DNA from 4 places in the Streptomyces sp. NPDC097640 genome. Region 2 is predicted to be linked to each of the others. Evidence: riboswitches for the same ligand, from Rfam matches in the RefSeq annotation. Region 2 holds a riboswitch; each other region holds the start of a gene.
The links. Region 2 has a riboswitch for cyclic di-AMP ahead of ABTY62_RS46250 (M23 family metallopeptidase). Riboswitches for the same ligand answer to the same signal wherever they lie in the genome.
Positions count from the first base shown of each region.

Region 1 (2,189 bases), on a different contig from region 2:
GACGGCGGGCGGGGCGGCGGAGCCGGCCTCGGTGGTGACGGACGGCTCGGCGGCGCTCGGCGCCTTCGAGGCCGGATCGGCCTCGGGCGGGGCCGTGCTGGGCGCGGCGGTGCCGGGCCGGGCCGTGCCCGTGGCCGAGTGGGACTTACCGGCCGAGCCGGGCGGCGCGGGCGCCCCCGACGTCGCATCGGAGCCGCAGGCCGTGACCGCGGCCAGGGCGCCGACGACCAGCGCGGATATGGATAAGACCGGCGGCCGACGCCTCGCGGGCGCCCCGCCGTGTGGCTGTGTCATGGCCAACCTCCTGTGGGTCGGGCCTCCGGCGGCTCGTCGGCCGCCGCACCGAGTGCCCCGACAGCCCCCGTCCGTTCCCGTTCCCCTTCCCACTCCCCTTCCCCCGATGGGCGCCCTTATTCCGGTCGATATGCGACTCCGCCGCGCGGCCCCAGCATTAATCACATAATTACGGCAATTCGGCATTACGGATTCCGAGCCACAATCACCCCACCCGGAAAGCCGTGACCCGGATCACATTTCATCAGCGGCGTGATCGATTTCAGGACACAGGTCCGCCGAGACCTTGTCGTGACCAAAACGGTGTGTTTACTGTGCCGCACCCGGCGCATTCGTTGCGGCGGGTCCTCCTCCGCCGGAGCGCCGAGTCCTGCCGTGGCGGAGGGGTGACACGACGACCTGTCACGGCAGGAGCGGGGGAACCAGGTAGGCGCCGTGCCGCACGACATCGGGCGGTACGGCTAGGGGTGAAGTCGCGCCGCGGTGCCGGGGGGCACCGGGGACGGCGCGGCCGGGCAGCTCCCGCCCGAACCCGACAGCTCACCTCGCAGGCGTCAGGAGAGGATGAGCTCAATGGCTGCACGCGGACGTCACCGACGGCCCCGGCCCCGACGCGTCTCCCGCGCCTCGCTCGCGTTCACCGCGGGCGGCGCCGGGGTGGCGCTGCCCCTCATAGGCGTCGGCCAGGCGAACGCCGCCTCCGTCGACACCTGGGACAAGGTGGCGGAGTGCGAGTCCACCGACAACTGGAGCATCAACACCGGGAACGGCTACTACGGCGGCCTCCAGTTCTCCCAGTCCACCTGGGAGGCGTTCGGCGGGACGGCCTACGCGTCCCGGGCCGACCTGGCCTCCAAGGACCAGCAGATAGCCGTCGCCGAGAAGGTGCTCGACGCCCAGGGGCCCGGCGCCTGGCCGGTCTGCTCGGTCAAGGCGGGCCTGACCCGCGGCGGCCAGCCCGCTGACGTCTCTCCCGGAACCTCAGGCACCTCGGGCTCCTCCGGCTCCTCCCAGGCCGCTCCCAGGACGGCCCCCAAGGCCACACCGAAGGTCACGCCGAAGGACGCCCCACAGGCCGCTCCGAAGGCCACCACCACGGCCGTCGACCAGAGCGCGGCCGCCACCGGGCGCTCCGCCGCCTCGTACACCGTGGTCGGCGGCGACACGCTGTCCCGGATAGCCGATGCCCGGGACGTGGACGGCGGCTGGCAGCGGCTCTACGAGGCCAACCGCCGCGTCATCGGCGGCGACCCCGACCTGATCTACCCCGGCCAGAAGCTCACCCTCGACGGCAGCGCGTCCCCGGCCGCGAAGACGCCCGAGAGCCGGCCCCGGGCCGAACAGCCAAATCAAGCCAAGCAGCGCGCCGAGCAGGCGGACCGGGCCAAGCAGCAGCGGGCCGAGCAGGCGGCCAAGCAGCGGATCGAGCAGGCGCAGAAGGCGCGCGAGCGCGCCGCGAAGTCCGGCTCGTCGGCGCGCTCCTCCTCGTCCTTCACCACCCCGGTCGCCAGCCACGGCATCGGCACCGCCTACGGCGTCTCCGGCAGCAACTGGTCCAGCGGCCACCACACCGGGGTCGACTTCCCCGTCGCCACCGGCACCCAGGTGCGGGCCGTGGGCTCGGCCGAGGTGGTCGCCGCGGGCTGGGGCGGGGCGTACGGCTACCAGGTGGTGCTCCGCCACCCCGACGGCATGTACAGCCAGTACGCGCACATGTCGGCGCTGTCCGTCCACGTCGGCCAGTCCGTGTCCGGTGGCCAGCAGCTCGGCCGTTCCGGGGCGACCGGCAACGTGACCGGGCCGCATGTGCACTTCGAGATCCGTACCGGGCCCGACTACGGCTCCGACGTCAACCCGCTCGCCTACCTCCGCTCCAAGGGCGTCCAGATCTGAGA
Region 1 is NZ_JBEOSB010000012.1:92,437-94,625, reverse strand. Features, by position in the region: gene ABTY62_RS20460 (DUF4232 domain-containing protein) at 1-294, opposite strand, end outside; cyclic di-AMP (ydaO/yuaA leader) riboswitch at 680-862, shown strand; gene ABTY62_RS20455 (transglycosylase family protein) at 868-2,187, shown strand.
Region 1: linked by a shared signal. The riboswitch ahead of ABTY62_RS20455 (transglycosylase family protein) and the one ahead of ABTY62_RS46250 (M23 family metallopeptidase) in region 2 are both predicted to bind cyclic di-AMP.

Region 2 (2,189 bases):
CCGGCCTGGCCGAACGACGCGGTCAGGGTGTACGAGGCGACGGGGAGGGTGTACTGGGCGGCGAGCTTCGCCAGGCGCTCGGCCTCGGCCTTCTTCTTGGCCGCCTCCTCCGCCTTCCGCTTGGCCTCGGCCTCGGCGGCCTTCTTCTTGGCCTCGGCCTCGGCCTTCCGCTTCGCCTCCGCGTCGGAGGCCTTCTTGGCAGCGGCGGCGGCCTTCTCGGCGGCCTGCTTGGCGGCGGCGTCGGCCGCGGCGTCGCGCTGCGACTCGTCGGCGGCGTTCTGCTGGTTCTCGGCCTGCTGGAGGATGCGGGCGCGCAGCGCCTCGCCGGCGTCGGTCGCGCCGTTCTGCTCGTCCTCGGAGGTCAGGCCGGCCGTGGAGAGGGGGGTGGCGGTGGTGGAGCCGTCGGAGTCGGAACCGGAGTCGGAGAACAGCGCGCCGATGCCGGGCAGGTCCTTGGCGTCGGGGAGGGCGTCCTGCACCTGGCCGGCGACGTGCGCCAGGTCCGGCATGGATATGGGGGCCTTGGGGCGGTCCTTGGCGGTCGCCATCCCGCCGGCGCCGACCGCCGCGATCACGCCGACGCCGAGGACGGCGCCGCTGCGGGCCATGGTGCCGCCGCGCTGCTTGGGGACGCGGTGCTTGCCGCGTACGGGGGCTATGGACTCCTCGGTGGGATTCCACTCCTCCCAGGTCTCGGTGTCCTGGTCGGCCCCCGCCTTGGCGGCCGGTTCGAACCAGGAGCCGTAGCGGACCGCGGTCCCGGTTCCGGTGTCGACACCGGACGGGCGGGTCGGAGCTTCTTCAAGGGCAGACCTGTTGGACGCCACGCGGGCGCACTCCTTTCCTTCCCTCTCGCCTACCGGGTTAGCTGACGGGTTCGGAGCAGGAAGGTCTCCTACGGGTCAGGTTCGACCCGATTCACCCCAAGGTTGGTGGTTCCCCGGTTCCCTTGGTGTTGCTGTTGTCGCTCTGCTGCTGGGTGCTGCCGTGCGTGCGGGATTCGGCGACGGCGCGCGGTGCCGCCTCTTGCGGCGGTTGTGACGACCGCGCTGCGTTATCGAACGTTAATAGAAGGCGTGACCTGATTCCAAGCCGTTCCCGGGAATCAGAGGAACCTTTGAGGTGAACTTAACGCCGAACATAGGACAGATGGGGGCGAGTCGGCGGCCGCCCGAGCACACCCGGAAACGCCCTCGCGCTGATCGTGCGTCAATCGTTATCCGTAATGATCATGGTCCGCTACGGAGCGTGTTAAAGCGCGGTGCCGGGTGTCACCGGGGAGCGGCGCAGCGCCAGCAGCGCCATGTCGTCCGTGGTCCCGCCGCCCGTGTGCCGCTCCACGTCCGCGACCAGCGCGTCGAGCAGCTCCACCGGTCCGGCGAAGCCGAGGCCGCGCAGCCGGACCGCCGGGTCGTAGAACACGCCCCGCGCGTCGCGCGCCTCGCTCACGCCGTCGGTGAACAGCAGCAGGGTCACCCCTTCCGCGAACGGCAGCTCCTCCACCCGGTCCGGCCACGCCCCCAGGTCGCCCATGCCCAGCGGCAGCGCCGGTACTTCGGGCTCGGGGCTGCACACCGAGCCGTCGGCGCGCAGCAGGAGAGGCGCCGGGTGGCCGCGGTTGATGAGGCGGAGGAGGGAGTCGCCGCGGGGGATCTCGGCGAGCACCGCCGTGATGAACCCCTCGGACTGCTCGATGTCGCCCCGCCGGGCCCGCTCCCGCTGCAACGCCCGCTCCAGGCGCAGCGCGAGCCCCTCCAGGGTCGCCTCCTGCTCGGCGGCCTCCCGGAAGGCGCCGATGGTGATCGCGACCACCTCGACCGCCCCCAGCCCCTTGCCCCGTACGTCGCCGATGAGCATCCGTACGCCGTGCGGGGTGTCCTGCACCGCGTAGAGGTCGCCGCCGATCGCGGCGTCGCGCTCCGCGGCCACATAGCGGGCCGCGACGTCCAGGCTGGCGAGGCGGGCGGGCGGTGCGGGCAGGACGGCGCGCTGGGCCGCCTCCGCGATGCCGCGCGCCGAGGCCAGCCGCCGGCCGCCGCGGCTGATGACGTGGTTGGTGAGGAGGGCCAGCAGGGCGACCGTCACGACGGTGGCGATCTCGGTGGCCGCCTGGGCCCAGTCCCGGACGCCGTGGAACTCGGCCAGCAGGCAGGCGGCGGTGACCGCGACCGCCGCGGTGACGGCCGTCA
Region 2 is NZ_JBEOSB010000053.1:34,439-36,627, forward strand. Features, by position in the region: gene ABTY62_RS46250 (M23 family metallopeptidase) at 1-827, opposite strand, end outside; cyclic di-AMP (ydaO/yuaA leader) riboswitch at 839-965, opposite strand; gene ABTY62_RS46255 (PP2C family protein-serine/threonine phosphatase) at 1,252-2,189, opposite strand, start outside.

Region 3 (2,189 bases), on a different contig from region 2:
GCGCGATCATGAACTCCTGGATGTCCACGTTGGAGTCGGCGTGCGAGCCGCCGTTGAGGATGTTCATCATCGGGACCGGCAGGAGGTGGGCGTTCGGCCCGCCGAGGTACCGGAAGAGCGGGAGGTCGGAGGCCTCGGACGCGGCGTGCGCCACGGCGAGCGAGACGCCGAGGATGGCGTTGGCGCCGAGCGAGGACTTGTCCGGGGTGGCGTCCAGGTCGAACATCGCCTGGTCGATCAGGCGCTGCTCGGTGGCGTCGTAGCCGACGAGCTCCGGACCGATCTGCTCGATGACGGCGAGGACGGCCTTCTCGACACCCTTGCCGCCGTAACGGTTCTTGTCGCCGTCGCGGAGTTCGAGTGCCTCGAAGGCACCGGTGGAAGCACCGGAGGGCACGGCGGCACGGCCGGTGCTGCCGTCGTCGAGGCCGACCTCGACCTCGACCGTGGGGTTGCCTCGCGAGTCGAGGATCTCGCGAGCTACGACGACGTCGATGGACGGCACGAGGTTCTCCTTCGTATGGGTCTGTCGTTCTCCGGCATGAGCCTAACGGGCCCGGGGGCCGGGCCCGACGAAGCCCCGGCGGGGCGCGCCTCAGGTGGGGGGCGGCGCGCCCGGCCGGGGCGGTCCTCGGGGATGTCGAGGTCGCGGTCGCCGGGCTGGGGGGAACGGTCCCGGCGGGGGGTCAGCCGAGGTGGAGCTGCTGGCCCGGGTAGATGAGGTTGGCGTCCTCGACGATGTCCTTGTTCAGCTCGAAGAGCTTCTTCCAGCCGCCCTTGACGTGGTGCGCCTCGGCGATCTTGGAGAGGGTGTCGCCGGACTTGACCTTGTACTCGCCGTCGCCCTTCTTGAACGTGTGGCGGGCCTCACCGCGCGCGGCGTGCTGACCCTCGCCGCGGGGCTGCGCCTTCGGCTGGGCGGGCTTCGCGGGCTGGGCCGGCTTCGCGGGCTGGGCCGGCTTCGCGGGCTGAGCCGGCTGGGCCGGCTTCGAGGACTGCGTGGTGGAGCTGGAGGGGGTCGGGGTGCCGCTGGTGGTCAGCCCCGTGCCGCAGACCGGCCAGGCGCCCTTGCCCTGTCCGGCCAGGACCTTCTCGGCTATCTGGATCTGCTGGTCCTTGGTGGCCAGGTCGGCGCGGGAGGCGAAGGACGTACCGCCGAACGCGGCCCAGGTGGAGTTGGTGAACTGGAGGCCGCCGTAGAAGCCGTTGCCCGTGTTGATCGACCAGTTGCCGCCGGACTCGCACTGCGCGACCTTGTCCCACTGGGCGGTGGTCGCGGCCGAGGCGGAGGTGGCCCCCAGGATGGGTGCGGCGATGGCCGCACCGGCGACGCCGGCGAGCGCGGCGATGCGGGTGACCTTCGAGGGACGGCGGTGCTTACCCTTGTCGTTACGCATGTTCGTTCCTCACCGACGCCTACGAGGTGAGCTGTCGGGTTCGGACGTGAGTTGCCCGGCCGGACGCGGCTGACCGCGTCCGTCTTCACCCCTAGCCGACCGAGCCCGTCTCCGGGCCGCCGCGGCACCTACCTTGGGTCCCCCGCTCCTGCCTTCGGCGCTGACGCGTCTGGTTCCCCCCGACCGCCGGCAGGACTCGGCGTGACGATCGACGGTGCCCGCGGTAGCGAGCGGGAAGACGTTAAACACACCTTCCGATGAGGTTCAAACCCCCATATCCCAGCGAAGGCGGCCCGATCCGCACCCAGCCGTCCCGCATCTACGCAGGTGGGGCCGGGTGCGGAAAGATCGGACAGGTGGCGCAGGCCGGGCGATGTGACGAGATGTATGTCTCACTGCCGCCAGATCGGGCATTTCACCCCGAACTGCCGCTACTTCGCGCTGAGATCGAGACGCTGACCAGGGTGGATGAGGTCGGGATTGCCCCCGATGAGGGATTTGTCGCTCTGGTACAGCCGGGCCCAGTCCCCGGTGACCCCCTGCCCGTCCGCGGTGTCTGACGAGGCGTCATCGGTGCGCACGCTGGAGTCCTCGCGACCCAGGGGCGGAAGCGTGATCTCGGCGCGGCCCTCGCCGCCGCGCGAGGCATGCCGCCCGGAGGGCCGCGCCTCGTCGCCGGCGTCCCCGGACTCGCCCCCCTGGGCGTCGGGCGCGCCGCGGTGGCGGCCGGTGGGGGCGGAGGAGTCCTCGTCGGCCTTGTCGCCCTTGGCGCCCTTGTCGGCGCCGGAGGGC
Region 3 is NZ_JBEOSB010000050.1:36,350-38,538, reverse strand. Features, by position in the region: gene eno (phosphopyruvate hydratase) at 1-505, opposite strand, end outside; gene ABTY62_RS45700 (transglycosylase family protein) at 687-1,397, opposite strand; cyclic di-AMP (ydaO/yuaA leader) riboswitch at 1,399-1,567, opposite strand; gene ABTY62_RS45695 (transglycosylase family protein) at 1,829-2,189, opposite strand, start outside.
Region 3: linked by a shared signal. The riboswitch ahead of ABTY62_RS45700 (transglycosylase family protein) and the one ahead of ABTY62_RS46250 (M23 family metallopeptidase) in region 2 are both predicted to bind cyclic di-AMP.

Region 4 (2,189 bases), on a different contig from region 2:
TACGGCGTGCGCGCCTTCGGCCAGGTGCTCCGCTCGGCGGCCCCGGACGCCTCCGGAGGGGGCACGGGCGCCGCGATGCTGGCCATCAGCGGCTCGGTGGCCACCGAGGTCACCGGTCCCGCCCTGGAGGACCTGTGGAAGGTGCTGGGCACGCTCAAGGAGGAGGGTCTGACGGACGCCGAGCGCGATGTCGCCGTGCAGAACCTCGTCGGGGTGGCCCCGCTGAAGTACGAGACGGCGGCCGCGGTCGCGGGTACGCTGGCCGACCAGGTCGAGCAGCACCTGCCGGACGACTTCCAGGCGCACCTGTACGCGCGCCTCGCGGAGACCGGCACGGTGGAGGCGACGGCCGCGGTGGTGAGCGCCTTCCCGCCCGACCGGCTGGTCACGGTGCTCGTGGGCGACGCCTCGAAGATCGAGGAGCCGGTCAAGGAGCTCGGCATCGGCGAGGTGAGCGTCATCCAGGGCTGACCTGGAGATGACCCGGGGGTTTACCCCAGGTTGACTTGAGGCCGACGCGCCCGGCCGCCCTCGCGAGCTGGGCGAACGGGCCGCCGGGACAAGGACCCTGGCGCCGTTTCAGGCGCCGGGGTTTCCTTTTGTTGCCGTTTCGCCGGTCGTTTCGCCCGCTTTATAGCAGAGGTTGCCCATCTGGGGGGTCGTGTCTGTGGGGAAACCAACAAAAGAGCGGAACCGTTTGGTGATCGAAAGCGGTCCCGCTTAGCGTCAGTCCGGTTGCCCGCCCGAGACACGCCGCGCCCGCGGCACGGACAACCATCGCCGAATCCCCGTACGGCGCGAGCCAGGGGAACCGGGGAACCAGCCTCACCCGTTGCCGCCCGCGGCGCCGGAGGGGCGATTCCCAGGGGTGAATCGGACGCCTTCCCCGCGAGGGGCGAGGGGCCCGTAGGAGACCTTCCTGCTCCGAACCCGTCAGCTAACCCGGTAGGCGAGAGGGAAGGAAAGGAGTGCGCCGCTTCATGGCGATCACCCGTACCACCGGGAAGCACCGCCGCCCCGGACGCGCCCCCCGTACCGCCCGCTCCGGCGCCAACCTGGCGGGCATAGCCACGCTGGCCGCCTCCGGCGTGGTCGCCGGCTTCGCCGCCCCGGCGCTCGCGGCCTCGGACGACGGGCGCGGCGCCGAGGACACCGGGCTGCGCCAGGCGGTCGCCATGGGCGACGAGCTCGCCGACCAGGTCGCCGCCCAGGCGGAGACCCAGCAGTCCTTCGCCGCGGAGGCCGCCGCCAAGGCGCAGGCCGAGGCCGACGCCCGCAAGGAGGCCGCGCGGCTGGCCGCGGAGGCGAAGCGCAAGGCCGAGGCGGCCGCGAAGAAGGCCAAGCAGGAGCGCGAGGCCAAGGAGCGCGCGGCGCGCGAGGCGGAGCGCAAGCGGCTGAACATGTTCGTGCTGCCGGTCTCCGGCTCGTACCTCTCCACCAGCTACCAGGCGTCCAGCGGCCTGTGGTCCTCCGGCAGCCACACCGGGGTGGACTTCCACGCCGCGTCCGGGACCTCGGTGCACTCCGTGGGCTCCGGCACCGTCGTCGAGGCCGGCTGGGGCGGCGCCTACGGCAACAACATCGTGATCAAGATGAACGACGGCACCTACACCCAGTACGCGCATCTGTCGTCCCTCAGCGTCTCCGTCGGCCAGGCGGTCACCCCTGGCCAGCAGATCGGCCTGTCCGGCGCCACGGGCAACGTCACCGGGCCGCATCTGCACTTCGAGGCCCGCACGAGCCCGGACTACGGCTCGGACATCGACCCCGTCGCCTATCTGCGCTCGCACGGCGTCAACATCTGATCAACCGCACGCCGCCCGAAGGCCCCCGGTCCCACGGACCCGGGGCCTTCGGTCTGTCCGTCCCTCCACCCGCTGCCTGTCCGCTCGTCTGCTCGTCCTGGCCAAAAAATATCCATGAAATCCCCCCGCCCATCGGAAATTCCAGCCGCTTAGAATAGAGTCGCTGAACACGCGTCAATCGGCTGCGTTTCGCGGAGATTAAGGCGGAGGTTCGACAATGCGGGACCGTAAGTGAACGGCGATACGACCGCGGTCCACGGCAGCCGCCGGATTTCGGCGCACGCGGTGTGTACGGCGATCCGCGACGACATCGTCTCCGGCACCTTCGCGCCGGGCAGCCGGCTGACCGAGGAAGTCCTCGCCCGGCGGTACGGCGTCTCGCGC
Region 4 is NZ_JBEOSB010000018.1:130,736-132,924, reverse strand. Features, by position in the region: gene ABTY62_RS27390 (M16 family metallopeptidase) at 1-471, shown strand, start outside; cyclic di-AMP (ydaO/yuaA leader) riboswitch at 769-967, shown strand; gene ABTY62_RS27385 (M23 family metallopeptidase) at 981-1,805, shown strand; gene ABTY62_RS27380 (GntR family transcriptional regulator) at 2,037-2,189, shown strand, end outside.
Region 4: linked by a shared signal. The riboswitch ahead of ABTY62_RS27385 (M23 family metallopeptidase) and the one ahead of ABTY62_RS46250 (M23 family metallopeptidase) in region 2 are both predicted to bind cyclic di-AMP.